One region of the Streptomyces sp. DSM 41931 genome, then DNA from elsewhere that is predicted to be linked to it. Evidence: riboswitches for the same ligand, from Rfam matches in the RefSeq annotation. Region 1 holds a riboswitch; the other holds the start of a gene.

What was found. A riboswitch is a leader RNA that binds a small molecule or an ion and turns the genes downstream of it on or off. The one in region 1 is predicted to bind S-adenosylmethionine.
Region 2: another riboswitch for S-adenosylmethionine. It lies ahead of ACP7TJ_RS08430 (aminotransferase class V-fold PLP-dependent enzyme); the one in region 1 lies ahead of thrC (threonine synthase).

Annotation. Positions count from the first base shown of each region.
Region 1 covers NZ_CP189902.1:3,116,857-3,132,547, forward strand. The annotation lists gene ACP7TJ_RS14350 (cold-shock protein) at 1-159, opposite strand, end outside; gene ACP7TJ_RS14355 (ubiquitin-like small modifier protein 1) at 590-865, opposite strand; gene thrC (threonine synthase) at 930-2,219, opposite strand; SAM riboswitch class I at 2,237-2,384, opposite strand; gene ACP7TJ_RS14365 (glucosyl-3-phosphoglycerate synthase) at 2,521-3,489, shown strand; gene ACP7TJ_RS14370 (alpha,alpha-trehalose-phosphate synthase (UDP-forming)) at 3,552-4,940, shown strand; gene otsB (trehalose-phosphatase) at 4,951-5,811, shown strand; gene ACP7TJ_RS14380 (DUF3263 domain-containing protein) at 5,923-6,159, opposite strand; gene ACP7TJ_RS14385 (extracellular solute-binding protein) at 6,169-7,437, opposite strand; gene ACP7TJ_RS14390 (ROK family protein) at 7,553-8,518, shown strand; gene nagA (N-acetylglucosamine-6-phosphate deacetylase) at 8,518-9,687, shown strand; gene ACP7TJ_RS14400 (1-phosphofructokinase family hexose kinase) at 9,805-10,734, shown strand; gene ACP7TJ_RS14405 (carbohydrate-binding protein) at 10,747-11,667, opposite strand; gene cdgB (diguanylate cyclase CdgB) at 11,782-13,470, opposite strand; gene ACP7TJ_RS14415 (flavin reductase family protein) at 13,787-14,371, shown strand; gene ACP7TJ_RS14420 (GNAT family N-acetyltransferase) at 14,426-14,893, shown strand; gene arfB (alternative ribosome rescue aminoacyl-tRNA hydrolase ArfB) at 14,976-15,401, opposite strand; gene ACP7TJ_RS14430 (TerD family protein) at 15,562-15,691, shown strand, end outside.
Region 2 covers NZ_CP189902.1:1,774,561-1,790,251, reverse strand. The annotation lists gene ACP7TJ_RS08465 (L,D-transpeptidase) at 129-1,415, shown strand; gene ACP7TJ_RS08460 (response regulator transcription factor) at 1,491-1,892, opposite strand; gene ACP7TJ_RS08455 (aa3-type cytochrome oxidase subunit III) at 2,108-2,719, shown strand; gene ACP7TJ_RS08450 (cytochrome bc1 complex diheme cytochrome c subunit) at 2,801-3,613, shown strand; gene ACP7TJ_RS08445 (cytochrome bc1 complex Rieske iron-sulfur subunit) at 3,610-4,668, shown strand; gene ACP7TJ_RS08440 (cytochrome bc1 complex cytochrome b subunit) at 4,665-6,302, shown strand; gene trpD (anthranilate phosphoribosyltransferase) at 6,450-7,514, shown strand; SAM riboswitch class IV at 7,607-7,723, shown strand; gene ACP7TJ_RS08430 (aminotransferase class V-fold PLP-dependent enzyme) at 7,896-9,260, shown strand; gene ACP7TJ_RS08425 (Lrp/AsnC family transcriptional regulator) at 9,363-9,644, opposite strand; gene ACP7TJ_RS08420 (rhomboid family intramembrane serine protease) at 9,641-10,378, opposite strand; gene ACP7TJ_RS08415 (hypothetical protein) at 10,534-10,773, shown strand; gene ACP7TJ_RS08410 (NYN domain-containing protein) at 10,841-12,184, shown strand; gene ACP7TJ_RS08405 (C40 family peptidase) at 12,416-13,456, shown strand; gene ACP7TJ_RS08400 (NlpC/P60 family protein) at 13,669-14,682, shown strand; gene ACP7TJ_RS08395 (hypothetical protein) at 14,716-15,691, shown strand, end outside.

The DNA of each region.
Region 1 (15,691 bases):
CTGCGAGATCTCGAACTCGACCCGCTGGCCCTCTTCAAGGGTGCGGTAGCCGTCCATCTGGATCGCGCTGTAGTGGACGAAAACATCCGCACCACCGTCGACCGCGATGAAGCCGTACCCCTTCTCCGCGTTGAACCACTTGACGGTGCCCTGAGCCATGCCTAACTCCCCTATTACTGGCCCTTGCACAGATCCACACTTCGCGGACCCGGGTCAGACCTCACCCCCCAACGGTTGGGGGCGTGCGCCGGAACGCGTCGACCGCGGCTGAATGTATCTGTCCAACTGCCGTCTGCAACAGGTCAATCGGACGAGAAATCTGGACGCCGCCGGTCCGGAATGTGGCAAGAATTCGCCAGAATTCAGGGCAAGTCGGGCCGGGCAAAGGAGACAAAAGCCGCGAAAGGAGCCCGCACTTTGGCTACATCCAGTCGGGTCTGCGGCAGGAATTCAGGGTTCTCGATCAACGGATCGGGAGCGCGTTCCCCAACTCTACCGCGCTCAATCCCATGGAATTGCCCCCTCCGCTTCTCTCACGGAGGGGGCAATGGCATAAACGCTCGGTAACGGTCATTACCGAAGGTAATGATCAGCCTCCGGCGACCGCCGGGATGATCGACACGCCGGCGCCCTCGGGGGTGGCCGTCTCCAGACCCTGCTCGAAGCGCACGTCGTCGTCGTTGACGTAGACGTTGACGAAGCGGCGCAGCTTGCCCTGGTCGTCCAGGACGCGGGCGGCGATGCCGGTGTGGTTCTTCTCCAGGTCCTGGATGACCTCGCCGAGGGTGGCGCCCTCGGCGAGGACCTCGGCCTTGCCGCCGGTGTAGGTGCGCAGGATGGTGGGGATGCGGACGGTGACGCTCACTTGAAACCTCCGGTCAGGATGAATAGCCAGGGGGCGCGGGGCTGTGGTCGGTGTGCGGCCGGCGCTAGACGAGCCCGGCCTCACGGAACGACTCCAGGCTGGGCCGGATGGTCGCCGTGAGCCCGGTCCCCGCCACCGCGTCCAGCGTCTTGAGCCCGTCCCCGGTGTTCAGCACGACCGTGGTGAGGGACGGATCGAGGACGCCGTCCTCGATCAGCTTCTTCGTCACGCCGACCGTGACACCGCCCGCGGTCTCCGCGAAGATCCCCTCGGTGCGCGCCAGCAGCTTGATCGCGTCGACCACCTGCGCGTCGGTGACGTCCTCCACCGCGCCGCCGGTGCGCCGGGCGATGTCCAGCACGTAGGGGCCGTCCGCCGGGTTGCCGATGGCCAGCGACTTGGCGATGGTGTCCGGCTTCTGCGGGCGGACCACGTCGTGCCCGGCCTTGAAGGCGGTGGACACCGGCGAGCACCCCTCGGCCTGGGCGCCGAAGATCTTGTACGGCCGGTCCTCGACGAGCCCGAGCCTGATCAGCTCCTGCAGCCCCTTGTCGATCTTCGTGAGCTGCGAGCCGGAGGCGATCGGGACGACCAGCTGGTCGGGCAGGCGCCAGCCGAGCTGCTCGCAGATCTCGTACGCGAGGGTCTTGGAGCCCTCGGCGTAGTACGGCCGCAGGTTGACGTTGACGAAGCCCCAGCCCTCGCCGGCCGGGTCGCCGATCAGCTCGGAGCAGAAGCGGTTCACGTCGTCGTAGTTGCCCTCGATGCCGACGAGCTCGCCGCCGTAGACGGCGGCCATGACGATCTTGCCCTGCTCCAGGTCGTGCGGGATGAACACGCAGGAGCGGAGGCCGGCCCGGGCCGCGGCGGCGCCGACCGCGCCGGCCAGGTTGCCGGTGGAGGAGCAGGAGAGCGTGGTGAAGCCGAAGGCGCGCGCGGCCTCCAGGGCCTGGGCGACGACCCGGTCCTTGAAGGAGTGCGTGGGGTTGCCGGAGTCGTCCTTGACGTAGAGGCCGCCGGTGACGCCCAGTTCGCGGGCGAGGTTGTCGGCCTGGACGAGCTTGGTCCAGCCCGGGTTCAGGTTGGGCTTGGTCGCCACGTCCGCGGGGACGGGCAGCAGCGGCGCGTAACGCCAGATGTTCGCGGGACCCGCCTCGATGCGCTTGCGGAGCTCTTCGGTGTCGTGACCGGAGAAGTCGTAGGCGATCTCCAGCGGGCCGAAACACTCCTCGCAGGCGAAGACCGGGCCGAGGGGCACACGGTGGCCGCACTCGCGGCAGGACAGCGCGGCGGCGGGACCCAGGTCGACGGAGTTCGCGGTGTCGGTGGTGCTTGCAACAGTCTGCACAGCCATGGAGGCGAGGCCCTTTCTCCTCATCTTCCTCACGACGCACTTCGCCGTGAGACGGATTTGGCACCTTCCCTAGCCGGGAGCCTCGCCACGTCCGCGTGACAGGAACCGACTGGAGGGTTGCCGGGGCTTCATCGGGCCGTGTCCCTCTGCCCCTCTGGATGAGCGGTGTTCAGTTGTGCGCCGCGCGACCCCGAGATGCAGGGCCCGTCGGCGTTGTTCAAGACTGTAACCGAAGGCCCGGACGGCGGAGAGCGCCGTCCGAACCCCGAGATGGATCACCGGCCAGTGAGGAGCCCGGACCGTGCTGGAAGAAGTCGAGCGCTGGCTGATCGAGCGCTCCTGGTCGGTGGCCGACCGTCCCCTGCACCGGATCCTGGCGGCGAAACGGGCCTCGGGGCAGACGGTGAGCGTGGTGCTGCCCGCGCTCGACGAGGAGGCCACCGTCGGGGAGATCGTCTCCGTCATCCGGCACGACCTGGTGCTCCAGGTGCCGCTGGTCGACGAGGTGGTGGTGATCGACTCGGGCTCCACGGACCGCACCTCCGAGGTGGCCGCGGCGGCGGGCGCGACCGTGGTGCACCGGGACGCGATCCTGCCCCGCATACCGGCCGTGCCCGGCAAGGGCGAGGTGCTGTGGCGGTCGCTGCTGGTCACCCGCGGCGACATCGTGTGCTTCGTCGACGCCGATCTGAGGGACTTCTCCTCCGACTTCGTCACCGGCATCGTCGGCCCGCTGCTCACCGAGCCCGGCCTCCAGCTCGTCAAGGCCATGTACGACCGGCCGATGACCCTGGCCGACGGGAGCACCACCGGCGCGGGGGCCGGGCAGGGCGGCCGGGTCACGGAGCTGATGGCCCGCCCGCTGCTCAACATGCACTGGCCGCAGCTCGCCGGGTTCGTGCAGCCGCTGGGCGGCGAGTACGCGGCCCGCCGGAGCCTCCTCGAACAGCTCCCGTTCCCCGTCGGGTACGGCGTCGAGCTGGGCATGCTGGTCGACGCCCTGCACCTGGTGGGCCTGGACGCGCTGGCCCAGGTGGACGTCGGCGTGCGCAAGCACCGGCACCAGGACGGGCAGGCGCTCGGCCGGATGGCCGCCGCGATCTACCGCACCGCGCAGCTGCGGCTGGCCCGCGCGCATCTGCTGCGGCCGTCGCTGACCCAGTTCGAGCGCACCGGGGACGCCTTCGAGCCCCGCACGTACTCGGTGGACACCGAGGAGCGGCCGCCGATGACGGACATCGCGGAGTACCAGGCCCGCCGGGTGGCCTGACGCCGGCCGGTGTGACGCACCACCACGTTTGAGGCCCGGGGGGCCGGGCTAGGTTGAGGCGTATGGCTTCAAGCTTCGGTGCAGCTCAGGTGCTGGTCGCCTCCAACCGGGGGCCGGTGTCGTACGCGGTGGCGGACGACGGTTCGCTGAGGAGCAAACGGGGCGGCGGGGGACTGGTCTCCGGCCTCTCGGCCATCGGCCCCGACTCGGGCGCCCTGTGGGTGTGCTCGGCGCTGTCCGACGGCGACCGCGAGGCCGTGCGGCGCGGCGTCGGCGAGGACGGCGTGCGGATGCTGGACATCCCGGCGGACGTGCACGCGGACGCGTACAACGGCGTCGCGAACTCGGTGCTGTGGTTCGTCCACCACATGCTGTACCAGACGCCGCTGGAGCCCGCCTTCGACGCGGAGTTCCGCCGCCAGTGGGCCTCCTACGAGACGTACAACCGCGCGTTCGCCCGGGCGCTGGCCGAGGAGGCGGCCGAGGGCGCGGCCGTCCTGGTGCAGGACTACCACCTGACCCTGGTCCCGGGCATGCTCCGCGAACTGCGCCCCGACCTGCGCATCGGGCACTTCTCGCACACGCCGTGGGCGCCGCCCGAGTACTTCGCGATGCTGCCCGACGACATCGCGCGGCAGGTGCTGCGCGGGATGCTCGGCGCCGACCGGCTCGGCTTCCTCACCCACCGCTGGGCGGACGCGTTCACCGCGTGCTGCGAGCGGTTCGCCGGCGGGCTCGGCGGCACGCGGATCGGGGTGCACGGCCTGGGCGCCGACGCGGACTTCCTGCGCGCCCGCTCGCACGAGGCGGACGTCGACGAGCGGATGGCCGCCCTGCGCGAGGAGATCGGCGAGGGCCGCAGGACCATCGTCCGCGTCGACCGCACCGAGCTGTCCAAGAACATCGTGCGCGGCCTGCTGGCGTACCGGCAGCTGCTGGAGGACCGGCCCGAGTGGCGCGAGCGCGTGGTGCACCTCGCCTTCGCCTACCCGTCCCGGCAGGACCTCGCCGTCTACCGCGACTACACGGCCGAGGTGCAGCGGCTCGCCCAGGAGATCAACGAGCAGTACGGCACCCCGGGCTGGCGCCCGGTCGTCCTCCATGTGAGGGACGACTTCGCCCGCTCGCTCGCCGCGTACCGGCTGGCCGACGTGGCCCTGGTCAACCCCATCCGCGACGGCATGAACCTGGTCGCCAAGGAGGTCCCGGTGGTCTCCGACGCGGGCTGCGCCCTGGTGCTGTCCCGCGAGGCGGGCGCCCACGAGGAACTGGGCGAGGACGCGATCACCGTCAACCCGTACGACGTCGTCCAGACGGCGGAGGCGCTGCACGAGGCGCTGTCGATGCGCCCGGAGGACCGCACGGAACGCTGCAAGCGCCTGGCCGCGGCGGCGACGGCACTGCCGCCGGCACGGTGGTTCCTGGACCAGCTGGAGGCGCTGCGTGGATAGGTTGGGGCGCATGGCCAGTCAGACGGACTCCACGGACCCCGGCGACCTGCCGACGCCCGCCACGCAGGCCGGGCGGGACGGACTCGACGCGCTCCTGGCCCGCCCGGGCAAGGCGCTGATCGGGCTCGACTTCGACGGCACGCTCGCGCCGATCGTGCCCGACCCGGAGCAGGCCCGCGCCCATCCGGACGCGGTGCCCGCGCTCGCCGCGCTCGCCCCGAAGGTCGCGGCGGTGGCCGTCGTCACCGGCCGGCCGCCCGGCGTCGCCGTGCGCCACGGCGGCTTCGCGGGCGTGCCCGGTCTCGAGCACCTGGTGGTGCTCGGCCACTACGGCGCCGAGCGGTGGGACGCGGTCACCGGTTCCGTCACCGCGCCCGCCCCGCACCCCGGCGTCGCCGCCGCCCGCGCGGAGCTGCCCGGGCTGCTGGACCGGGTGGGGGCGTGGCAGGGCACGTGGATCGAGGAGAAGGGGCGGGCGGTCGCCGTCCACACCCGTAGGGCGTCCGACCCGCAGGCCGCGTTCGAGGCGTTGCGCGAGCCGCTGGCGGACCTCGCGACACGGCACGGTCTTGTCGTGGAGCCGGGGCGGATGGTGCTGGAGTTGCGTCCGCCGGGGATGGACAAGGGGGTCGCGCTGCTGGAGTACGCGCGGGAGATCGGGGCGGGGTCGGTGCTGTACGCCGGGGACGACCTGGGCGATCTGGCGGCGTTCACGGCGGTGGACAAGCTGCGGGCGTCCGGGACGCCGGGGGTGCTGGTGTGCAGCGGCAGCGAGGAGGTCGCGGAACTCCGGGACCGAGCCGACCTGGTGGTCGACGGGCCGTCGGGGGTGGTGCACTTGCTGCGCACGCTGGCGGACCGGCTCGCCTGACGAGGGTTCCTCGCCACCGCCGGACGGGCTGATGTCAGCCCGTCCGGCGTCTGAGGACGAGGCCCGCCAGGGCCGATGAGGGGGGTCCGGGGGCGCAGCCCCCGGGGACGGTCACCGCTCCCCGCGCCGCGCCTCCCGTACCCGCCGCAGGCGGTTCACCGTCACGGGATCGTGGGCCAACGCCCGCGGATCATCAAGGAGGGCGTTGAGCAACTGGTAGTACCGCACCGGCACCAGCCCCAGCTCCTCGCGGATCACCCGCTCCTTCGCCCCCGGCGACACGACCCCCCGCCGCTCCAGCGCGAGCACCGCCCGCTCGAGCCGCCCCAGCTCCTCGCCCTCACCCATGCCGGCAGGCTACTCCGCGCTCTCCGCCCGCACGGCCGCGGCCTGCAGCTCGCCCAGCACGCCCGCGGGGCTGCCTCCCGGCTCCACGGCCCGGCCGATCTTCTGCTTGATCGCCGCGTTCACCGCGGCCCACGACGTCTTCCCCACCGGGTACAGCTCCGACAGCGGCAACTGGTCGAGGAACGGCTTGAGTTCCTTGTCCTGGCCCGACGCCGCCATCGCCCGCGACGCGGAGTTGGTGACCGGCAGCAGGTCGTACTCGCGGGAGAAGTCCAGCACGTTCTCCTCGCTGTAGACGAAGTCGAGGAAGTCCCCGATCTCGTCGCGGTGCCCGTTCTTCTCGAACGCCATCATCCAGTCGGCGACGCCGAGCGCGGACGGCGTCTCGCCCTCGGCGCCGGGGATCGGCACCATGCCGTACGTCACGCCCTTCTTCCGGGCCATCTCCATCAGCGAGGGGTGCCCGTTGAGCATGCCGACGTCGCCCGCGGCGAACGCCTCGAACGCCTTCGCGCGGTCGAGCTCGCCGGGCGCGACGGGCCCGGTGAGTCCCTTGCCGACCAGCTCGTCCCGCAGCCAGCTGACCGTCTCGACGTTCTCCGTGGAGTCGATGCCGTAGGTGCCGCCGATGTCGGTGTAGCCGCCACCGCCGCTCAGCAGCCACTGGAGGGTCTCGGCCTGCGCCTCCTCCGGGCCGAGGGGCAGCGCGTACGGGAACTTCACCCCGTCCGCCTTGAGCGCCTCGGCGCACTCGACCAGTTCGTCCCAGGTCTCGGGCGGGGTGAGCCCGGCCTCGGCGAACAGCGCCTTGTTGTAGAACAGCAGCCGTGTGGAGGCGGCGAAGGGCATGCCGTACTGCACGCTGTTGACCTCGCCGGCGCCGGAGAGCTGCGAGAGGAAGTCCGCCTGGACGGGGATGGAGAGCAGGTCGCCGGCGCGGTAGAGCAGGCCCTGGGAGGCGTAGTCGGCGTACGCGCCGATCTGCGCCATGTCCGGCGGGTCGCCCGCGTCGACCATCTCCTTGACCTTGCGGTCGACGTCGTTCCAGGAGTACACGCTGACGTCGATGTGCACGTCGGGGTGGTCGGACTCGTACCGCTCCACCAGGTCGGCCCAGTACTTCTTGCTGCTGTCGGCCGCGCCGTTGCCGTAGTCGGCGGCGACCAGCGTGAGGGTCACGTCGGAGGATGCGCCGTCGGCCCCGCATCCGCTCAGGACCGCTGCCAGTCCCAGCGCGGACACCGCCGCGATCGCCCTTGTCCTGACCCGCCGTCGCACGTGCTCTCCCCTGATCCGGCGCTATGCGCCATCCGTGGTTCCGATAATCGGATCAAGGTCTACACCACGTGAGTGGACTAGACCTCTTGCGGGTCCACGGGTCACACTGTTCCCCGTGAAACATGTCATCGCCCTCGACGTGGGCGGCACCGGGATGAAGGCCGCCCTGGTCGGGGCGGACGGCGAGCTGCTGCACCAGGCCCGCCGCCCCACCGGCCGCGAGCGCGGCCCGGACGCCGTGGTCGAGGGCATCCTCGGCTTCGCGGCCGAGCTCCACGCCCACGGCGCCCGCGCCCACGGCGAACCGGCCTCGGCCGCCGGCGTCGCCGTCCCCGGCATCGTCGACGAGGCGGAGGGCGTCGCCGCCTACGCCGCCAACCTCGGCTGGCGGGACGTCCCGCTGCGCGCCCTGCTCGCCGAGCGGCTCGGCGGCGTCCCCGTGGCCCTCGGCCACGACGTGCGCACCGGCGGTCTCGCCGAGGGCCGTCTCGGCGCCGGGCGCGGCGCCGACCGTTTCCTGTTCGTCCCCCTCGGCACCGGCATCGCGGGCGCCATCGGCATCGACGGCAAGGTCGAGGCGGGCGCGCACGGCTTCGCGGGCGAGATCGGCCACATCGTCGTACGGCCCGGCGGCGCGGAGTGCCCGTGCGGTCAGCGCGGCTGTCTGGAGCGGTTCGCGTCCGCGTCGGCCGTGAGCCGGGCGTGGGCCGAGGCGAGCGGCGACCCGGACGCGGACGCGGCGGACTGCGCCCAGGCCGTTGCCTCGGGCGACGAGCGGGCCGTGCGGGTGTGGCAGGAGGCGGTGGACGCGCTCGCCGACGGGCTGGTCACCGCGCTCACCCTGCTGGACCCGCGCACGGTGATCATCGGTGGCGGGCTCGCCGAGGCGGGGGAAACCTTGTTCACACCGCTGCGGGAGGCCATCCGGCGGCGGGTCACCTTCCAGAAGCTGCCGTCCCTGGTCCCCGCGACCCTCGGGGACACCGCAGGGTGCCTGGGCGCGGGCCTTCTCGCCTGGGACCTGCTCAAGACCACCGACCCCTCGGTCGGGACCACTGACCCCTCGGAGGTAACCACCTGATGGCCCCCACCAAGGTTCTCACCGGTGCCCGGGTGGTCCTGCCCACCGGGACCGTGGACGGCGGAAGCGTGACCGTCGAGGGCACGCGCATCGCGTCCACGGCCCCCGGCGCGTCCCCGTCCCCTGTGGAGGGCGCGGCCCAGACGGTCGACCTGCGCGGCCACTGGCTGGTCCCCGGCTTCGTCGACATCCACAACCACGGCGGCGGCGGGGTGTCCTTCGCCGGCGGCACCGCCGAGGACGTCCTCCAGGGCGTCCGCACCCATCTGCGCCACGGCACCACCACCGTGGTGGCCTCCGCCGTCACCGGCGACCTGGACTTCCTCGCCCGGCACGCGGGGATGCTGGCGGAGCTGGCCCAGCAGGGCGACATCGCCGGCATCCACTTCGAGGGGCCGTTCATCTCCCCGTGCCGCAAGGGCGCGCACGACGAGAGCCTGCTGCGCGACCCCGACCCGGCGGAGGTCCGCAAGCTGATCGACGCGGCCCACGGCCACGCCCGGATGATGACGCTGGCCACCGAACTCCCCGGCGGCCTGGACTCCGTACGGCTGCTCGTCGAGCACGGCGTGATCGCCGCCGTCGGCCACACGGACGCCACCTACGAGCAGACGGTGGCCGCCGTCGACGCGGGCGCGACCGTCGCCACCCACCTGTTCAACGCGATGCCGCCGCTCGGCCACCGCGCCCCCGGCCCGATCGCCGCGCTGCTGGAGGACGAGCGGGTCACCGTCGAGCTGATCAACGACGGCACGCATCTGCATCCGGCGGCGCTGCAGCTCGCGTTCCACCACGCGGGCCGTGACCGGGTCGCCTTCATCACCGACGCGATGGACGCGGCCGGCTTCGGCGACGGCCGCTACATGCTCGGCCCGATGGAGGTCGAGGTCGCGGACGGCGTGGCCCGGCTGGTGGAGGGCGGCTCGATCGCCGGCTCCACGCTCACCCTGGACCGCGCCTTCAAGCGGGCGGCGACGGTGGACGGGCTGCCCGTCGAGGACGTCGTCGCGGCGGTCTCCGCCAACCCGGCGCGGCTGCTCGGCCTGGACGACCGCGTCGGCTCGCTGGAGCCCGGCAAGGACGCCGACCTGGTCGTCCTGGACGACGCCTTCGAGCTGGTGGGCGTGATGCGCAAGGGGGAATGGGCGGTCGCTCCCCAACTGGCCTGATCCGTCCCCGGGACCGGTTCACGGTGGCCGGTCCCGGGGGTGGGCCGACCGCCTTCCTTTTGGCATGATCGTGACCCCGGGGCCACGGAAGGCAGGCAAGAGGGGGAGGTCGGCCCGGTGATTCTCACAGTCACGCTGAACACCGCTCTCGACATCACCTATCGCGTCCCGTCCCTGCGGGCGGGAGCCTCCCACCGGGTCTCCGAGGTGCTGGAGCGCCCCGGCGGCAAGGGCGTCAACGTGGCCCGCGTGCTGGCCGCGCTCGGCCACGAGGTGACCGTCACGGGCTTCTCGGGCGGCCCCACGGGACGCGTCCTGCGCGACCGCCTCGCCGAAGTGCCGCGCCTCACCGACGCCTTGGTCCCGGTCTCCGGCGCCACCCGCCGCACGGTGACCCTCGTCGACGGCCGCACCGGCGCCACGACCCATCTGGGCGAGCCCGGCCCGGACATCACCCACGCCGAGTGGTCCGCCTTCCAGGAGGTCTACGAGGACCTGCTGGCGTCCGCCTCCGCGGTGGCCCTGTGCGGCAGCCTGCCCCCGGGCGTCCCGGTCGGCGCGTACGCGCATCTCGTCCGCACGGCGCGCGCGGCACAGGTCCCGGTGCTGCTCGACACGAGCGGGGCGGCGCTGCGCCGCGGTGTGGCGGGCCGGCCCGACTTCCTCAAGCCCAACGCCGAGGAGCTGGCCGAACTCACCGGCTCCCACGAGCCGTTGCGCGCCACCCAGGACGCCCGCCGCCGGGGCGCCGGCACGGTGATCGCGTCCCTCGGCGCGGACGGCCTGCTCGCCGTGACCCCGGAGGGCCGCTGGCGCGCCACCCCTCCGGCCGCCCTGACCGGCAACCCCACGGGCGCGGGCGACGCGGCCGTCGCGGGCCTGCTGTCCGCCCTGGTGGAACACCGCCCCTGGCCGGAACGCCTGATCCGCGCCACGGCCCTCTCCGCGGCCACGGTCCTCTCCCCCACGGCCGGCGACTTCGACCGCGCGGCCTACGACCGCTTCCTGACGACGGTCACGGTCACGGGCGTGGCCACGGCGGCGTGAGGGACCCCTCGGCTACTCCGGGTTGGCGAGCCAGAACTGGTCGAGGACGGCGTTGCACTTGTTGCCCTCGGCGCAGACCAGCTCGATGGTGTTGGTGCCGTCGTTGAGGTTCACGTTGGCCCAGGTCTCCTTCCAGCCCTTCTCCCAGTCGCCCTTGGGAGTGTTGCCGAAGTTCTGCATGTTCAGCGGACGGCTCTCGGGCTTGCCGTTGACCACGATGGTCGCGTCGGCGTCCTCTCCGGGGATGCCGTACTGGACGTAGAAGCGGTAGCTGCCGGCCTTGACCCCGTTGACGGTCCAGGTGACCTTCGAGCCGACCTGGTTGAAGCCGGTGACGTAGACGCCGCCGTCGGCCTTCGCGCCCTTGAACTCCGACGCGAGGGTCGCGCCGCCGTCGAGGCGGAGCGCCTTCGCGTCCACGGTCGGCAGCTTCACCTCGTCCTTGTCCTTGTCCTCCTCCGAGGAGGAGGGGCTCGGCTCGCCGGTCTCCTGGGTGGCCGTCGGGGACGGACCCGCCTCGTTGCCGCCCTTGTCGTCGTCGTCACCGCTGATCATGGCGATGCCGATGCCGATCACGACCGCCGCGACCACGGCGATCGCGCCGATGAGCAGCCCCTTGGTGTTCGGGCCGCCGCCGCGGCCGCCGCGGGAGGGCTGGGGGGTGCGCGCGGTGGGCGCGCCGCCGGGCAGCGTCTCGGGGGCGGCGTAGTGCGCGCTGGGCTGGCCGAAGGCGCCCTGCTGGGGCGGCGCCTGGGGGGCGGGCCCCTGCTGGCCGTACTGGCGGGAACCGACCGGCCGCACCCGGTTCACCGAGTTCGGGTAGCCGTAACCCCCGGACGGCGGCTGGGCTCCGTTGGCCTGCCCGTCGGCGTACAGATAACCGAACGGGTCGTCGTCCTCGGGCGTGCTCGCGCCGTTGTTGCCGGGCGTCATCCCCTGTGCTCCTAGCTGCGGATCGGGTGCGTGCGTATGCGGAGAAGCCGAGCCTACCCGGTTCCTCTGACCCGAAAGGGTGACCTGGACCGCATCAACGCGCCGACCTGCGGATCATCCTGCACGCCTGTGCTGTTTGGGACGAGATCGTTTCTCGACGTACATCCGCTCGTCAGCTGACTTCAGCACTTCGTCGGCCGTCATGCCGCAGTGGGCCCATCCGATGCCGAAGCTGGCGCCGACCCGCACGGCCCGCCCCTCGGCCCGGATGGGCTGGATGATCTCGTTGCGCAGCCGTACGGCGAGGTCCTGCGCGTCGGCCCGGCCGAGCCCGTCGGCGAGGATGACGAATTCGTCACCCCCGAGCCGGGCCACGGTGTCACCGTCCCGCACGCCGTTGCTGAGCCGCCGGGCGACCTCGATGAGGACCGCGTCGCCCGCGTTGTGCCCGAACCGGTCGTTGATCGACTTGAAACCGTCGAGGTCGCAGAAGAGCACCGCGAGCCCCTTGGTGCCGTCGTCGGCGCCCGCGGCGGGCGCGACGGTGTGCACATGGTGGTCGTAGCCGTCGTACGTGTCGCTGCCGGGCGGGAAGTCGAAGTCGTGGCCGCGGTCGAAGACGGGCGGGCCGAAGGCGGCGTCGTGGGAGTCGAAGGACTCGTAGGGCTCCATGGGGTCCACGGCCGTCGGCAGGGCGCTCTGCGGCTGCTGGCTGCACAGCCGGGCGGACAGCCGGGAGCGCAGCTCGGCGGAGTTCGGCAGGCCGGTGAGCGAGTCGTGGGAGGCGCGGTGGGCGAGCTGGAGCTCGCGGCGCTTGCGCTCCTCGATGTCCTCGACGTGGGTGAGCAGGAAACGCGGCCCGTCGGCGGCGTCGGCGACCACCGAGTTGCGCAGGGAGACCCACACATAGGTGCCGTCGCGGCGGCACAGCCGCAGCTCCGCCCGGCCGCCCTCGGCGGAGGTGCGCAGCAGGGTGCCTATGTCCTCGGGGTGGACCAGGTCGGAGAAGGAGTAGCGGCGCATCGCGGAGGCGGGCCGGCCGAGCAGCCGGCACAGGGCGTCGTTGGTGCGCAGGATCCGGCCGTGCTGCTCGCCGCCCATCTCGGCGATGGCCATGCCGGAGGGGGCGTACTCGAAGGCCTGCCGGAAGCTCTCCTCGCTGGCCCGCAGCGCCTGCTGCTCGCGCTCCAGGCGGACCAGGGCGCGCTGCATGTTGGAGCGCAGCCGGGCGTTGCTGATCGCGATGGCGGCCTGGAAGGCGTACATCTGGAGGGCCTCGCGGCCCCAGGCGCCGGGCCGGCGGCCGTTGCGCGGGCGGTCGACGGAGAGCACGCCGACCAGTTCGCCGGAGGTGCCGCCGCCCTGCGGTCCGGGCGCGTACATGGGGGCGAAGAGCCGGTCGGAGGGGTGCCACTCGTCCTCGAAGCGGGGAGCGGGCCCGTCGGTGTACCACTGCGGGACGTCGTCGTCGTCGAGGACCCAGCCCTCGGTGTGCGGTATGAACACCAGGTCGCCCCAGCGCTCGCCCATGGTGAGCCGGCGGTCCCAGGACGCGCGGGAGCCGACCCGGCCGGTGATGAGGGCCTCCGCCGCCGCGTTCCCGGACAGGGCGGCGACCACGAGATCACCGTCGGGGCGTACGAGATTGACGCAGGCCAGCTCGTACCCGAGGGCGCCCACGACGCCGTCGGCGACCGTCTGCAACGTGTCCGCCAGACTGCGCGCCGTGTTCATGTCGGCCATGGCGCGGTGGAGTTGTCGCAGCGATGCCAGACGGACGTAGGGTTCCGACTCGGTCTCCATCCTCGCCCTCCCCCCGAGACCTCGCAGCACATCAAGGGTCATCATCGGCGTATCGTCGCAGCAGCTTCCCCGCCACTGAATCACAGCGCGCTGCTCACTCGGTACACAGGGTCAACAATTCTTGCCCCTTGTGACTCAAGTCACAGCTAAACGTGAACAATTGCGTGGTCTGCGCACGGTATCCCGGCCCATTTCCGCGACACGGATTGTGTGGCGATTGTGCGTGAATTGTGCCCGGATCAGCCGCTGGTCCTAGGTCCCGGTTCGGGCCACGGCCCGATGCGGTCTCCGTGCGGCGGAGATTAGCGTTTTGGATGTGCTGAACACTCCCGCCGCCCCGGCCCCGATCACCGTTCCGCCCGCCGCCCTGCATGCTGAGGGGGTGAGCAACGACGAGTTCCGTGCCGCCATGTCCCGTCTGGCCGCCGGTGTGGTCCTGGTGACCGCCGTGGAGCCGCCGCTGGACCCGGACGACCCGGGGGCGCCGGCCGGTGAGGACGTCGGCATGACCGCGACCGCGTTCCTGTCCGTCTCCCTGGACCCGCCGCTGGTGCTGGTCAGCCTGCGCACCGGCTCCCGCATGGACGAGCTGCTGGAGGAGCAGCCGCTGTGGGCGGTGTCCGTGCTGTCCGAGAGCCAGCGCACCATCGCGGGCCGCTTCTCGATGAAGGGCCGGCTCAGCGACCGTTTGCTCTTCGCGGACATTCCCCACCGGCGCGGCGAGTACACCGGGGCCCCTTTGGTCGGCGGCGCGCTGGCGACCCTGGAATGCCGCACCGAACAACGCGTGACGGCCGGCGACCACACCCTGGTGATCGGCCGCGTGATGACGGCCGCCGTGCCGAGCACGGAAGGCGGCCCGCTCACCTATTTCCGGGGCCGTTACCGCCAGTTGGGCTGAGCACCCCCCGAAATTCCTTTTACCGCACTCTCATTGCCCGCCTACCCTCCCCGCATGACGACCGCCAGGGCACCGCGCCTCGAAAAGATCACACCGGCGAACCTCGAGGCCGCCCTCGCCCTGCGGGTCCGGCCGGAACAGGAATACGCCGTCGACCCGGTGGCCCACTCCCTCGCGGAGGCGTACGTCCGCCCCGGCAAGGCGTGGCCCCGCGTGATCGTCGACGACGGCCGCGTGGTCGGCTTCGTGATGGCGTTCCTGGACATCGACTGGCGCGACGACGGCACCGACGTCCGCTCCGGCCTGTGGCGCCTCAACATCGCGGCGGACGAACAGGGCAAGGGCTACGGCCGCTTCGCGGTGAACGCGGTGGCGGAGGAACTACGCCGCCGCGGCACGAAGACCCTCCACGTCACCTGGCACCCCGGCGAGCACGGCCCGGAGGACTTCTACCTCACCCTGGGCTTCGAGAAGACGGACGAGAGGGTCAACGAGGAACACGTAGGAGCCCTGCGTCTGTAAGACGCCGAAGGGGCGCGGGGAACTGCGCGAACAACCCCCACCCACCCGCAGGTGAAGAACAAGGGCGTAGCCCACCCCCGTCTCACCAGTCCCGCGCGGAGCGCCCCCGCTTGGTCTCCGACCGCCGCTTCTTCTCCCTGAGCCGCCGCTCGTTGATCCCCCGAGGCACCCGGGTGGGCCGCCGCGGCTTGGGCGGAGGCGCCGTGGCCTCCGCGAGCACCGCCGCCAGCCGCACCGCCGCCGCCTCCCGGTTGCGCCACTGCGACCGGTGCTCGGACGCCCGCACCGTGATCACCCCGTCGGTCAGCCGCCCCGCGAGCCGCTCCAGCGCCCGCCGCTTCCACACCTCGGGCAGCGCCTCGGTCCTGGCGAGGTCGAACCGCAGCTCGACCTGGGTGTCGCTGGTGTTGACGTGCTGCCCGCCCGGCCCGGACGACCGCGAGAAACGCCACAGGAGCTCGGCCTCGGGCAGGGAGACGGAGCCGCGTACGACAAGGGGACCGGACATGACATACAGGTTCCCGCGCCCGCACCGGTCACGTCACCCGAATATCCGTACCCGGGTAAAGAAAGTAAAGAGACCCGGAACCTCGCGCACCCCCTCCGGCGTTCAAGGTGGTAGCTGTAGCTTCATAGCCGTACGCAAACGAGGGAAGGGACTCCCAACAATGGCTGTAAGCCTGTCCAAGGGTGGCAACGTCTCGCTCACCAAGGAGGCTCCGGGCCTGACCGCCGTCACCGTGGGCCTCGGCTGGGACGTCCGCACCACCACGGGAACGGACTTCGACCTCGACGCGT
Region 2 (15,691 bases), 1.3 Mb from region 1:
CGCCGTACGGCGCCCGGGAGCCCGGACACTCCGTCAGGAGGGTCCGGGCTCCCGCTGTCGGCGCATCCGCCTCACCCGTTCGGGCCGTCCGGTGAGCCGAGGCCCGCACGGCTCCCTAGCGTGAGGCCATGAGAGACACAGAGTCCCCCCGCACCGGCCTCCGCGGCACGCGGCTCCGCATCGTCGGCTGCGCACTGCTGGTGGCGGCCCTCGGCGCGGGCGTCACCGGCTGCTCCTCAGACGGCAGCCCGCTGTCCGCCGAGCCGTACGACGCGGCGGACCAGATCTCTTTCAGCGGCTCCCTCGACGAGGGGAAGCCCGCCGACCCCGACAAGCCCCTGGAGATCGTCGCCGAGGACTCCGACGGGCGCATCACCGACGTCGTCGCCGTGGACGCCTCCGGACGGCACCTGGCAGGCGAACTGGCCGCCGACGGCAGCCGCTGGCACAGCACCACCGCGCTGGCCGCCTCCGCGCAGTACACGGTCCGCGTGAGCACCGAGGACGAGGACGGCAGGCCCGGCCGCAAGGTCCTCACCTTCACCACCGGCAAGCCCGGCGCCGCCAAGCGCCTGGGCGTCACCTTCGGCCCCGAGGCGGGCACGTACGGCGTCGGCCAGCCGCTCGTCGCGGAGCTCAGCGAGCCGGTCGAGGACCCGGCGCAGCGGGCCGTCGTGGAACGCGGCCTGAAGGTCGACTCCACGCCCTCCGTCACCGGCGCCTGGTACTGGGTCGACGACAAGAAGCTGCACTTCCGGCCCAAGGAGTACTGGCCGGCCCACGCCACCGTCCAGGTGCGCAGCAACCTGGAGGGCATCAAGATCGGCGACCGGCTGCGCGGCGACGCCGCCAAGCCGCTCACCATCCGCACCGGTGACCGTGTGATAGCCGTCACGGACGCGGCCGCGCACCAGCTGACGGTCCACAAGAACGGCGAGGAGATCAAGCAGATCCCCGTCACCACCGGCAAGCCCGGCTTCGAGACCCGCAACGGCGTCAAGGTGGTGCTCGCCAAGGAACGCTTCGTACGCATGCGCAGCACCACCGTCGGCATCGCCGAGGGATCCGCCGAGTCGTACGACCTGGACGTGCACTTCGCCACCCGGGTGACCTGGAGCGGCGAGTACGTGCACGCCGCCCCCTGGTCGGTCGGCTCGCAGGGCTACGCCAACGTCAGTCACGGCTGCGTGGGGATGAGCACCGCCGACGCCGAGTGGTTCTTCGACACCGTCCGCGAGGGCGACCTCGTGGAGGTCGTGAACTCGGACGGCGACACCATGGAGCCGTTCGGCAACGGCTTCGGCGACTGGAACCTGAACTGGGACAAGTGGCGTGAGGGCAGCGCCCTCACGGGCAGCGGGAAGACCCCCGGCCCCGCCCAGGAGGCGGCACGGCTGCGGCCCTCGGCCGTGTGAGAAGCGCCCAGGGCCGCCGCGCACGCCCACGGGCGGCCGGCGGCCCCGTCGGTGGCGAAGGCCGGCGCGGAGGCCTCAGGCGCCCGCCAGCGCCTTCCGGCGCAGCAGCGAGGCCAGGGCGTTCGCGAACTCCACCGGCTCCACCGGGAGCGTCACCGCGGCCTCCGCGCGGCTCCAGGTCGCCAGCCAGGCGTCCTGCGGGCGCCCGATCAGCAGCAGCACCGGAGGGCAGTTGAAGACCTCGTCCTTGATCTGCCGGCACAGGCCCATGCCGCCCATCGGCACGGCCTCGCCGTCCAGGACGCACACGTCGATGCCGCCCCGGTCCAGCTCCATGAGCACGGCCGCCGGCGTCGCGCACTCCACGAACTCCACGACGGGCACGTCCGGCGCCGGCCGCCGCCCGGTGGCGAGCCGCACCTGCTCCCGGGTGTTGGCGTCGTCGCTGTAGACCAGCACCGTGGCGGTCGCCTGCATTGTTCCTCCACGCGTAAGAGAGAGGGCACGGCTCTGTCGGGAACTTCGGGTACCGATGGCGCGGATGCTACCCCTTCGGACCGCCCCTCAACACCGGTTCGGACATGGCTTCGAAGGGGGCTCCCCTGGGCCATACGGGCAGTCCAGGAGGGGCGAACACACCGAACGGCACCCCCGGGAGTGAGGGCGGGATAAGCGACCGACATAATGTCGGCGTGGCGACAGCAACGACAGTAGACACCGGGCACGCGCACCCGTCGGTCAACCGACCGAACCTCACCAGCGTCGGAACCATCATCTGGCTGAGTTCCGAGCTGATGTTCTTCGCGGCCCTCTTCGCGATGTACTTCACCCTGCGATCGGTGACCGGACCCGACTTCTGGTCGGAGAAGGCCGACCTGCTGAACTTCCCGTTCTCGGCGACGAACACCACGATCCTGGTGCTCTCCTCGCTCACCTGCCAGCTCGGCGTCTTCGCCGCCGAGCGCGGTGACGTGAAGAAGCTCCGGATGTGGTTCATCGTCACCTTCATCATGGGCGCGGTGTTCATCGGCGGCCAGGTCTTCGAGTACACCGAGCTGGTCAAGCACGAGGGCCTGTCCCTCTCCTCCGACCCGTACGGCTCGGCCTTCTACCTGACCACCGGCTTCCACGGCCTGCACGTGACGGGCGGCCTGATCGCCTTCCTGCTGGTCCTGGGCCGGACCTACGCGGCCCGGAGGTTCACTCACGAGCAGGCGACCGCGGCCATCGTCGTGTCCTATTACTGGCACTTCGTCGATGTCGTCTGGATCGGCCTCTTCGCCACGATCTACATGATCAAGTAGGCGGGCCCTCATCCGCGCGCGCTGGTCACAGCGCACCCAACAGAAGCATCGACGCAGAAGATCCTGACACCGGGGTAATCCGTGAAAAAGCTCTCCGCACGACGACGCCATCCGCTGGCGGCGCTCGTCGTCCTACTCCTCGCGCTGGCATGCACCGGGGGGCTGTACGCCGTGTTCGCACCCGCGGACAAGGCGCAGGCCGACGAAACCGCCCAGTCCCTCACCATCGAGGAGGGCAAGAAGCTTTACACCGTCGGCTGCGCGAGCTGCCACGGCACCGGCGGTCAGGGCACGTCCGACGGCCCGAGCCTGGTGGGCGTGGGCGCCGCGGCGGTCGACTTCCAGGTGGCCACCGGCCGTATGCCGGCCGCCACCTCGCAGGGCGCGCAGGTCCCGCGCAAGAAGAACATCTACTCCCAGGCCGAGATCGACCAGCTGGCGGCGTACATCGCCTCCCTGGGCGCCGGCCCGGCCGTCCCGACCGAGGAGCAGTACGGCCCCGAGGGCGCCGACGCGGCCAAGGGCGGCGAGCTGTTCCGCAACAACTGCGCGCAGTGCCACAACTTCACCGGCAAGGGCGGTGCGCTCACGCACGGCAAGTACGCCCCGAGCCTGGAGGGCGTCACGCCCAAGCACATCTACGAGGCCATGCTCACCGGCCCGCAGAACATGCCCTCCTTCCCCGACAGCACGCTGTCGGAGCAGAACAAGAAGGACATCATCGCGTACCTCGACGCGGTCAACGGCGAGGACACCGAGAGCCCGGGCGGCCTGTCGCTGGGCGGCCTCGGCCCCGTTTCCGAGGGTCTGTTCGCGTGGGTCTTCGGACTGGGCGCGCTGATCGCGGTCGCCGTCTGGGTCGCCGCTCGGACCGCAAAGGCCAAGAAGTCATGAGTAGCCAAGACATTCCCGAAGAGAACCTGCCCGCAGCGCAGGACACCAGCCACGGCGCGGTGAAGCTCGCGGACGAGCAGAACCCGTTCGCCGACCCGGGCCTCCCGCCCCACGAGCCGCGGGTGCAGGACATCGACGAGCGGGCCGCCAAGCGGTCCGAGCGCACGGTCGCCCTGCTGTTCACGGTGTCGATGCTGGCCACCGTCGGCTTCATCGCCTCGTACGTGACCATCCCGGTCGACAAGGCGGTCTACATCTGGCCGATCGGCCACATCAGCGCGCTGAACTTCGCGCTGGGCATGACGCTCGGCCTCGCCCTGTTCTGCATCGGCGCCGGCGCGGTCCACTGGGCCCGCACGCTGATGTCGGACCACGAGCTGGCCGACGAGCGTCACCCGATCGAGGCCTCCCCCGAGGTCCGCGCGAAGGTCATGGACGACTTCCGCCAGGGCGCCAAGGAGTCCGTGCTCGGCCGCCGCAAGCTGATCCGCAACACCATGTTCGGCGCGCTGGCCCTGTTCCCGCTCTCCGGCGTGGTGCTGCTGCGCGACCTCGGCCCGCTGCCCGGCACGAAGCTGCGCCACACCCTGTGGTCCAAGGGCAAGCTGCTCGTCAACATGAACACCAACGAGCCGCTGCGCCCGTCGGACCTGATCGTGGGTTCGCTGACCTTCGCCAAGCCCGAGGGCCTGGAGGAGCACGACCACGGGTTCCAGACGGAGATCGCCAAGGCCGCCCTGATGCTCGTCCGCATCCAGCCGGACGACATCAAGGACAAGCGTTCGCTCGAGTGGTCGCACGAGGGCATCCTGGCCTACTCGAAGATCTGCACCCACGTCGGTTGCCCGATCTCCCTGTACGAGCAGCAGACGCACCACGCCCTGTGCCCCTGCCACCAGTCCACCTTCGACCTTTCCGACGGGGCCAAGGTCATCTTCGGACCCGCCGGCCACGCCCTGCCGCAGCTGCGCATCGGCGTGAACGACGAGGGCTACCTCGAAGCGCTCGGTGACTTCGACGAGCCCGTCGGTCCTGCTTTCTGGGAGCGCGGATGAGTACTACGACGAGCACCGATTCCCGCGCCCGCGGGAAGGCGCCGGCCGGTGAGCGGGTCGCCGACTGGGCCGACGGCCGACTGGGGATCTACTCCCTGGCCAAGGCCAACATGCGCAAGATCTTCCCCGACCACTGGTCGTTCATGCTGGGCGAGATCTGCCTCTACAGCTTCATCATCATCATCCTCACGGGTGTGTACCTGACCCTGTTCTTCCACCCGTCGATGAACGAGGTGGAGTACCACGGCAGCTACGTCCCGCTGCAGGGCCAGCTGATGAGTGAGGCCTACAAGTCGACGCTGGACATCAGCTTCGACGTCCGTGGCGGTCTGCTCATCCGGCAGATCCACCACTGGGCCGCGCTGGTCTTCCTGGCCGGCATGTTCGTGCACATGATGCGCGTGTTCTTCACCGGCGCGTTCCGCAAGCCGCGTGAGATCAACTGGCTGTTCGGCTTCCTGCTGTTCGTCCTCGGCATGTTCACCGGTTTCACCGGCTACTCGCTCCCGGACGACCTGCTCTCGGGCACCGGTATCCGCTTCATGGAGGGCGCGATCCTGTCCGTGCCGATCGTCGGCACGTACATCTCGTTCTTCCTCTTCGGCGGCGAGTTCCCCGGCGACGACTTCGTCGCCCGGTTCTTCTCGATCCACGTCCTGCTGCTGCCGGGCATCATGCTCGGCCTCGTGGTGGCGCACCTGATCCTGGTCTTCTACCACAAGCACACGCAGTTCGCGGGCCCCGGAAAGACCAACAAGAACGTGGTCGGCATGCCGCTGCTGCCGGTGTACATGGCCAAGGCCGGAGGCTTCTTCTTCCTGGTCTTCGGTGTGCTCGCGGCCGTCTCGGCGATCGCCACGATCAACCCGATCTGGTCCATCGGCCCCTACCGGCCCGACATGGTCTCCACCGGCGCCCAGCCCGACTGGTACATGGGCTTCTCCGAGGGCCTGATCCGTGTCATGCCGGGCTGGGAGATCAACTTCTGGGGTCACACGCTCGTCCTGGGTGTGTTCATCCCGCTGCTGATCTTCCCGCTGGTCCTGGTCGCCATCGCGGTGTACCCGTTCATCGAGTCCTGGGTCACCGGCGACAAGCGCGAGCACCACATCCTGGACCGCCCGCGCAACGCCCCGACGCGCACCGCCTTCGGCGTCGCGTGGATCACGCTGTACTTCGTGCTCCTCGTCGGCGGTGGCAACGACATCTGGGCCACGCACTTCCACCTGTCGATCAACGCCATCACCTGGTTCGTCCGGGTCGCGTTCTTCGTCGCCCCGGTCGTGGCGTTCATCGTCACCAAGCGGATCTGCCTCGGCCTGCAGCGCCGGGACAAGGAGAAGGTGCTGCACGGCCGCGAGTCGGGCATCATCAAGCGCCTGCCGCACGGTGAGTTCATCGAGGTGCACGAGCCGCTCAGCCAGGAGCAGCTGTACACCCTCACCGCGCACGAGCAGCCCAAGCCGCTCGAGCTCGGCCCGGAGGTCGACGAGAACGGCGTCCGGCGCAAGGTGAAGGCCGGCGAGAAGCTGCGCGCGAAGCTCAGCAAGGGCTTCTACGGCGAGGAGTCGCAGATTCCGAAGCCGACCGTCGAGGAGTACAAGGAGATCACGAGCGGCCACGGCCACCACTGATCCCCGAAGCTCCACCCGTCGCCACACGACAGCGAAGGGCCCCCGTCCGTTCTGCGGACGGGGGCCCTTCGCCGTGCCCGCGGCTGGATAGGGTGGGTGCGGGACCCGTCCGGTCCCCGACACCCGCTACGACCGTCAGGAGCGACCATGAGCGCTGTGACCCCCGCTGGAGGCGACACCGCGGCGGGCCGCTCCTGGCCCGCCCTGCTGAACACCCTCCTCGACGGCCGGGACCTGTCCGCCGACGACGCCGCGTGGGCGATGGACCTGATCATGCGGGGCGAGGCGACCGACGCGCAGATCGCGGGCTTCGCGGTGTCCCTGCGGGCCAAGGGCGAGACCGTCGACGAGATCACCGGCTGTGTGCGGGCGCTCTACGACCACGCCAACGTCATCGAGGTGCCCGGCGCCACCGTCGACATCGTCGGCACCGGCGGCGACGGTGCCAAGACGGTGAACATCTCCACCATGTCCTCGATCGTCGTCGCCGGCACCGGCGCGAAGGTCGTCAAGCACGGCAACCGCGCCGCGTCCTCCGCCTCCGGCGCCTCCGACGTCCTGGAGAAGCTGGGCGTCAACCTCGAACTCACCCCGCGCCGGGTCGCCGAGGTCGCCGAGGAGGCCGGCATCACCTTCTGCTTCGCGGTGAAGTTCCACCCGGCGCTGCGCCACGTGGCCGCCGCCCGCGGCCAGCTCGGCGTCCGCACCGTGTTCAACTTCCTCGGCCCGCTCGCCAACCCGGCGAAGGTCAAGGCCCAGGCGGTCGGCGTCGCCGACCCGAGGATGGCGCCCATCATGGCCGGCGTGTTCGCCGGGCGCGGCCACTCCTCCCTGGTGTTCCGCGGCGACGACGGCCTGGACGAGCTGACCACCACCGGCACCTCCCGGGTGTGGGTGGTCCGCGACGGCAAGGTCACCGAGGAGACCTTCGACCCGCGCGACGTCGGCATCGAGCTGGTCCCCGTGGAGGCGCTGCGCGGCGCCGACGCCTCCTACAACGCCGAGGTCGCCCGCCGGCTGCTGGACGGCGAGCGGGGCCCGGTGCGGGACGCGGTGCTGCTGAACTCCGCGGCGGCGCTAGTGGCCCTGGAGCCCGGCGGCGGCACCCTCACCGAGCAGCTCCGCGCCGGGATGGACAAGGCCGCCGAGTCGATCGACTCCGGTGCCGCGAGGCGCGTCCTCGAACGCTGGGTCGCCGTCACCAACGCGTAGACGCCTGGGCCGACATGCGGGCCCCGTACGGCCGTCCCGTCATCCGGATACGGGTTGCGGGACGGCCGTCACCTCACGTACGTTCCCTCTCAGGTCATGAGTGACAGCCATCAGGCCCCGGCCGGCTGTCCGGCAACCCTCCGTCCGTGGCGGGGTGCCCCGGGTGAGGACCAGGCCGTGGGCAGCAGGGCTCACGGCAAGCGCGGACCCCTCGCACACCAGGGGTCCTGGTCGTCGAGGAGCCTTCTGTGAGCAAGCGAATGCGCTAGGGCGTCGAGCCCCGCCTCCGCACACCCCTTGTCACTTTCTCCTTCGCGCTGGAGCGCCGCCGTCGCGCCGTCCGCCCGCGCGGGGATCCCCCCTGCCCTCCGGGAGTCCGTCATGCCTGCCGCCACCGTCGCCGCCGACCCTTCCGTCCTCGCCCCGCTGCCCGTCCTCGGCCGGGACGTCGCCGTTCCCCTCGTCACCGGCGGCGAGGTCGCCTACGCCGCCCTCGACCACGCCGCCAGCGCCCCCGCCCTCCAGCGCGTCTGGGACGACGTGGCCGCCTACGCCCCCTACTACGGCAGCGTCCACCGCGGCGCCGGATATCTCTCGCAGCTCTCCACCGACCTGTTCGAGAACGCCCGCCGTACCGTCGCCGAGTTCCTCGACTGCCGCATCGAGGACCAGGTGGTGTTCACCCGCTCCACCACCGACTCCCTCAACCTGCTCGCCGCCGCCCTGCCCGACGGCTGCGAGGTCTTCGTCTTCGAGACCGAGCACCACGCGGCGCTGCTGCCGTGGCAGCGGGCGGGCCGGGTGACCTTCCTCGACGCACCCAGCAGCCCCGCGCAGGCCGTCGAGATCCTGGAGCGCGCCCTCGCCGACCGCGACCCCTACGGCCCGGCCCTGGTCTGCGTCACCGGCGCCTCCAACGTCACCGGCGAGCTGTGGCCCGTCCGCGAACTCGCCGCCGCCGCGCACGCGCACGGCGCCCGGATCGTGCTGGACGCCGCCCAGCTCGCCCCGCACCGCGCGGTGAGCGTGCGCGACCTGGACGTCGACTGGGTCGCCTTCTCCGGCCACAAGCTGTACGCGCCCTTCGGCTCCGGAGTCCTGGCCGGCCGCGCCGACTGGCTCCGCGAGGCCGAGCCCTACCTCGCCGGCGGCGGCGCCAGCCGCACGGTGGCCCGGCGCGCGGACGGGGGAGTGGACGTGCAGTGGCACGAGACCGCCGCCCGCCACGAGGCCGGCTCGCCCAACGTCATCGGCGCCTACGCGATCGCCTCCGCCTGCAAGGCGCTCACCGAGGCGGGCTTCGACGCGCTGGCCGCGCGGGAGGACGCGCTGGTCCGCGCGGTACGGGAGGGGCTGGCGGACGTGCCGGAGGTGCGGTTCCTGTCCCTGTTCGGCGACGACGCGCCCCGCGTCGGGGTGCTGTCCTTCGTGGTCGACGGCTGGAACAGCTCCCACTTCGCGGCGGCGCTGTCCGCCGAGTACGGCATCGGCGTACGGGACGGCCTGTTCTGCGCGCACCCGCTGGTCCGGAGGCTGCTGGACGGCGACGCGGGCGGCGCGGGGGAGTGCGGGGCGCCGGAGGCGGGGGCGCTGAACGCGATCCGCGTCAGCTTCGGCGTCGGCACGCCGGAGGAACATGTCTCGCGGTTCGTGCGGGCGGTGCGGGAGCTTGTGCGGGACGGGGCGCGGTGGAAGTACCGGACGGTGGACGGGCGTTGTGTGCCGGACACGTCGGGGCGCGCCTGACCGTTCTTCGGCCCTGACGGGTCACGTCCGCACACGCCGGACGGGCTGTACACAGCCCCTCCGGCGTGTGACGAGCGGGGTCCGGGGCGGAGCCCCGGGAGGTCAGTTGTCCAGCCCGATGGCGAACGCCGCCTCCAGGTCGTGCTGGGAGTACGTACGGAACGCCACATGCGTGTCCGTGCCCTCGACGCCCGGGATCTTGCTGATCCGGCCGGGGATGACCTCCGCCAGGTCCTCGTGCTCCCGTACCCGCACCATGGCGATCAGGTCGTACGTGCCGGTGACGGAGAAGACCTCGCTGACGCTGTCCAGCGCGGCGATCTGTTCCGCGATCTCGGGGATCCGATCCACGCTGGTCTTGATGAGGACGATCGCGGTGATCACGGCTGGTTCTCTCCCTCGGGGGCCGGAGCAGGGGCGGACTTCACTGTAGTCGCCCCGCCGCGCCACACCCATGCGCAGCCGAAGCCCAGCGCGAAGCCCACCAGGTGCGCCAGATAGGCCACCCCGGGCCCGCCCTCCGCCGTGCGCCCGGCCGCCGCCCACTGCAGCGCCGCCCAGAACGGCAGCACCGCCCACGCGGGCAGCCGCACCGGCAGGAAGAAGGCGAACGGCAGCAGACTGGTGACCCGCCCCCGGGGGAACAGGAAGAGGAACGCCCCGAGCAGCGCCGAGATCGCCCCCGAGGCCCCGACGAGGGAGCGCTCCGAGCCGGCGTTGGCCGCCGCGTACCCCAGCAGGGCGAGGTAGCCGCAGCCCGCGTAGCAGAGGGCGAACCGCACCCGGCCCAGCCGGGCCTCGGTCATCGGCCCGAACACGTGGAGGAACAGCATGTTGCCCAGCAGGTGCACCCAGCTGCCGTGCACGAAGAGCGCCGTGGCGGGAGTGAGGGCGGCCGCGGGGGACCCGTCGAACAGGTCTGCGGGGATGACGCCCCAGCGGCGGAAGTAGTCCCGCTGCGCGGTCAGCAGTTCCTCCCCGGAGCCGTGCGCCGGGTGCAGCCCCGAGGCCGGCCCGATCAGGAAGACCAGACAGCACAGCACGATCAGGGTGCGGGTGACCGGGGCGGGCGTGGTCCTCAGCGCCCCGGCGGCCGCCGCGGTCCAGTGACGGATCATGGGTACAGAGCATGACGTAACCGGACGCAACCGTGCGGATCGCCTCGCCGCCGTGGACGGGCGGGCGCCGCGGGCCCGGCAGGCCGTAGGGTTACGAGCCACACGCACCGGCCGTCCGGTGCGTCAAGGACACTGGAGAAAGGCGAACAGCCACGATGACGGTTCCCCTGCCGACCGACTCGACGCGGTGGCGCTGCACCCTCTGCGGCAACCTCACCCGCTTCGACGTCACCCGCTCGTCGAAGGTCGTCGAGTACGTGCACCTCGATCTGGCCGGAGAGCCCAAGGTCGAGGAGCGCGAGGTGCTCGATGAGACGATCGAGTCGGTGCGGTGCCGCTGGTGCAACGCCGTGGACCAGGTGGAACTCGTGGACAGGCCGGGCGCCGGCTCCTGAGACGGAGACGGCCCCGCTGACGGCGGCCCCGCGGACGGGGCCGCACACAGGCATTGGGGTGTGACGGATGGTGGAGACCACGGGCGGGGGGCCGCAGGACGGCGCCGCCGAGGTGCTCGACCGTCCGCTGCCCGACGGGGTGCGCCGCAAGGTCGTCCAGATCGTCGCGGACGGCTTCGGCGGACTCACCGTCGTCGAGCTGCCCGCGCAGCTGAGGCAGTACGCCCGGTTCACCCCGAGCCGCCGCGCCAAGTTCGCCGGGAACGCGATGGCGGCGGCGCTGGAGACCGATCCGCTGTTCCGCCAGCGGATCGGGGAGAAGCTCAGAGAGGCCGAGCCGGAACTGACCGGCGCCCTCGACTCCGGCTCCCCGCCCCCGGCCGCGGACCCGCTCGACGTGGCGGCCGCGGCCTACGTGCTCCGCCCGCCGGGCTGGGTCAAGCTGGTCACCGCCGCCGGCGAGGAGGCCCAGCGCGCCGACGCCGAGCGCGCCGACGAGGAGACCCGCGCCGAGCTGGAGCGCCTGCGCGCCGAACTGGACCGGGCCCGCGAGCACACCCGCGCCGAGACCGAGCGGCTGCGCGTCGAGCTGGACGCGGCGAAGAAGGAGACCGACTCGCTGCACCGCAAGCTGCGGTCCGCCCTCGCCGACGTCAAGCGCGGCGAGGCCGCCCTGCGCAAGCTGCGCGGCGAGATGGAGGCGGTGCGCGCCGAGGGCCAGGCCCAGGTGTCCGCCGCCGAGAGCGAGACCCGGCGCCTCAAGGCCCGGCTCGGGGAGACCGAGGCCGCCCTGGAGGCCGCCCGCCGCGCCGCCCGTGAGGGCCGCAGCGTCGAGGACATGCGCGTACGGCTGCTGCTCGACACCGTGCTGGACGCCGCCCAGGGGCTGCGGCGCGAACTGGCGCTGCCGCCCGTGTCGGTGCGGCCCGCGGAGACCGTGGACGCCGTGGAGCCGGGCCGGATGACCCCCAAGGACATCGCCGCCCGCGCGCTGTCCGAGGACGACCCGGCCGTCCTCGACCAGCTCCTCGCCCTGCCGCAGGCGCATCTGGTCGTCGACGGCTACAACGTCACCAAGACCGGCTATCCGCAGATGCCGCTGGAGAAGCAGCGGCTGCGGCTGCTGGGCCAGCTCGCGCAGCTCGCCGCCCAGACCGGCGCCGAGGTCACCTGCGTCTTCGACGGCGCCGAACTGGCCGCGCCGGTGCTGCTGGCGCCGCCGCGCGGGGTGCGGGTGCTGTTCTCCAAGCCGGGCGTCACCGCCGACGAGCTCATCCGCCAGCTCGTGCGCGCCGAGCCTCCGGGGCGGCCGGTCATCGTCGCCTCCACCGACCGCGAGGTCGCCGACGGGGTGGCACGCGCCGGCGCGCGCCCCGTCGCCTCCGCCGTGCTCCTCAAAAGGCTTTCCTAATATCTGATGCACTTCCGTCCCTCGTGCAACGTACGGGATCAATGCCTGAATTGACGGAACCGTCACGCAACGTAGCGTCAAGAAGCCGTCACTGTAGGTGAGTTGGGACGTAATAAACGCGCTGCAGCGGAGATTTTGTGCCCGGGGATTTGAACTGATCACAAGAGAATCACTAAGGTCAGCCCTCGAACCCTCGCTCGCGCGATCACTCTCGAGAAGGAGCTCGTCTCCGTGGCGTCCCACCGTCGTCCCAAGCAGCCGAGCCGCGCACGCGTGACCGTGCTCACCACCGCCGCTGCTGCCGCCGTCGTCATGAGCTCGCAGGCCGCCAACGCGGCCCCCAGCGAGAAGCCGAGCAAGGACGAGGTCAAGGCCAAGGTCGACAAGCTCTACGAGCAGGCGGAGCAGGCCACCGAGAAGTACAACGGGGCCAAGGAGAAGCAGGAGAAGCTCCAGAAGGAGATCTCCACCATCCAGGACAACGTCGCCAAGGGTCAGCAGGAGCTCAACGACCTGCGCGACGGCCTCGGTTCGATGGCCAGCGCCCAGTACCGCAGCGGCGGCATCGACCCCTCGGTCCAGCTCTTCCTCTCCGCCGACCCGGACGACTACCTCGACAAGGCGTCCACCCTGGACCAGTTGAGCGCCCAGCAGGTCGACTCGCTGAAGAAGATCCAGGAGAAGCAGCGCGAACTGGCCCAGCAGCGCGCCGAGGCCGCCGAGAAGCTCAAGGACCTCTCCTCCACCCGGGCCGAACTGGGCAAGAAGAAGAAGGAGGTCCAGGGCAAGCTCGCCTCCGCGCAGAAGCTGCTCAACAGCCTCACCGCCGCGGAGAAGGCGCAGCTCGCCGAGGAGCAGAACCGCGCCACCCGCGCCAGCGAGCGCGACGCCCTCTCGGTCAACGTCCCGGCCGGCTCCGGCCGCGCCGCCGCCGCGTTCGCCGCCGCGCAGAGCAAGCTCGGCACCCCCTACGTCTACGGCGCCACCGGCCCGTCCTCCTTCGACTGCTCGGGCCTGACCTCCTGGGCGTACGCGCAGGCCGGTGTCGGCATCCCGCGCACCTCCGAGGCCCAGACCGGCGCCGGCACCAAGATCTACTCGGTGGACCAGCTCAAGGTCGGCGACCTGGTGTTCTTCTTCAACGACCTGCACCACGTGGGCCTCTACGCGGGCAACGGCCAGATCATCCACGCCCCCCGCACCGGCACCGTCGTGCGCTACGAGTCGATGAACACCATCGGCGGCCCCTTCATGTTCGGCGTCCGCGTCTGACCTGACCGGCGTCCGCCTGACCGGACACCGCCCCGGGTGCCCCCGTTCGGGGGATTCCCGGCGGCCCCGCACCACCTCCACGCCCCGCCGCGACCCAGGTCAACGGCGGGGCGTCACCGTGTGTGCCGCCCTGGCCGTGGCTCCGCGGGCGGCCCCGACGGCTACTGTCTGCCGCGTTTCCCTGTCCGCCAGCGGAAGGAGCGCGACTTCCCGTGGGGTCCCATCGCCGTACCGCACCGTCCTCAGGGCCCGAGCGGACCACCGCCCTCGCCCTGGGCCTGCTCTCCGCGGCCGCCACCGCCCTCGGCGCGGCACCGGCCACGGCCGCGCCCCAGGAGGACACCCGGACCGAGGTCGACCGCCTCTACCGCGAGGCGGAGAAGGCCACCGAGGCCTACAACGCGGCCGACGAGCGCGCCGACGCCCTGCGCCGGGAGATCGCCGACGCCCAGGACGTCATCGCCCGCAAACAGCAGCGGGTCAACACCATGCGCGAGGCCCTGGGTTCGCTCGCCGGCTCCCAGTACCGCTCCGGCGGCCTCGACCCCGCCCTCGCCCTGCTGCTCTCCGAGGACCCGGAGGACTATCTGCGCAAGGCCTCCGTCCTCGACCGGATCGGCGTCCACCAGACCGCCGAACTGAAGAGGCTCCGCGGCACCCTGCGCTCGCTGTCCCAGGACCGCGCCGAGGCGGCGGGGCGGCTCGGCGCCCTCGAACGCAGCCGCAAGGCCGCCGCCACCCACAAGCGGACCGTGCAGCGCAAGCTCGCCGAGGCCCGCCGGCTGCTGGGCTCCCTCCCGGCCGGCGAACGCGCCGCCTGGGACCGCGCCTCCCGCTCCGGCCGCACCGACCTGCTCGGCCCCGGCGGCGCCCCCGCCTCCGGCCGCGCGGCCGCCGCCGTCGCCGCCGCCCGCTCCGCCCTCGGCAAGCCCTACGTGTGGGGCGCCAACGGCCCGTCCGGCTTCGACTGCTCCGGGCTCACCCAGTGGGCGTACGGGCAGGCCGGGGTCGCGCTGCCGCGCACCTCGCAGGCCCAGCGGTACGCCGGCCGGCAGGTCCCGCTGTCCGAGGCCCGCCCCGGCGACCTGGTCCTCTACCGCTCCGACGCCTCCCATGTGGCGATGTACATGGGCAACGGCCAGGTGATCCACGCGCCGTACCCCGGCGCACCCGTGCGCTACGACCCGGTCGGCATGATGCCGGTCTCCTCGGTCACCAGGGTCTGACTCCCGCGGGCCCGCGCCCGTACCCTCGGAAAGGTGGCCGGTCGAACGCGGGTGTCGCAGGCGGCGGTGGCGGCGTTGTGCCTGCTGCTGGCCGCCCTCGTGGGATGCGGCGGCGGGCCCGCCGTGGACACCGCCCGCGCGGAGGTGCAGTCCCTGCTCGACCGGCGCGCCGAGGCCGTCCTCGACCGTGACGCCGCCGCCTACGCCCGCACCGGCACCCGCGACGGCTTCGACAACCTGCGCGCGGTGCCCCTCGCGGACTGGTCCTACCGCCTCACCGCCCTGGACCGTACCGGCGACCGGGCCACCGCCGCCGCCGACCTCAGCTACCGCGTCGACGGCCACGACCGCTCCCCGGTCGTCACCGCCCGCACCCTGAGCCTCAGCCGGGACCGCGACGGCCGCTGGTCGGTGGAGTCCGACCGCCCGGCCGGGGAGTCGAGCCAGCAGCTCTGGGATCAGGGGCGCGCGCGGGCCGTACGCGGCGAGCGCAGCCTGGTGCTGGGCGTGGGGCGGTCCGAGGAGGCCCTGCGCGACTACGCCGAGCTCGCCGACCGCGCGGTGCCCGCCGTCTCCGACGCCTGGGGCCCGCGGTGGGCCCGCAGCGTCGTCGTCCTCGTCCCGGAGACCCTGGAGGGCATGGCGGGCCTGCTCGGCTCGCCCCCGTCCTCCTACCGGGGCATCGCGGCCGTCACCACCGGGGCGACCGGAGGCGGTCCGAGGGCGCCCGCGGACCGGGTGATCGTCAACCCGGACGCCTTCGCGCTGCTCGGCGACTCCGGGCGGCAGGTCGTCCTCACCCACGAGACCGCCCACGTCGCCACGCGCGCCCACACCTCCGCCGCGACCCCGCTGTGGCTGTCCGAGGGGTACGCCGACTGGGTCGGCTACCGCGGCGCGGGCCGCACCCCCGCCGAGGCCGCGCCGGAGCTCGCGCACGCCGTCGGGCGGGGCGAGGTGCCCGACGCGCTCCCCGAGGACGAGGACTTCGGCTTCACCGGCGACGCGG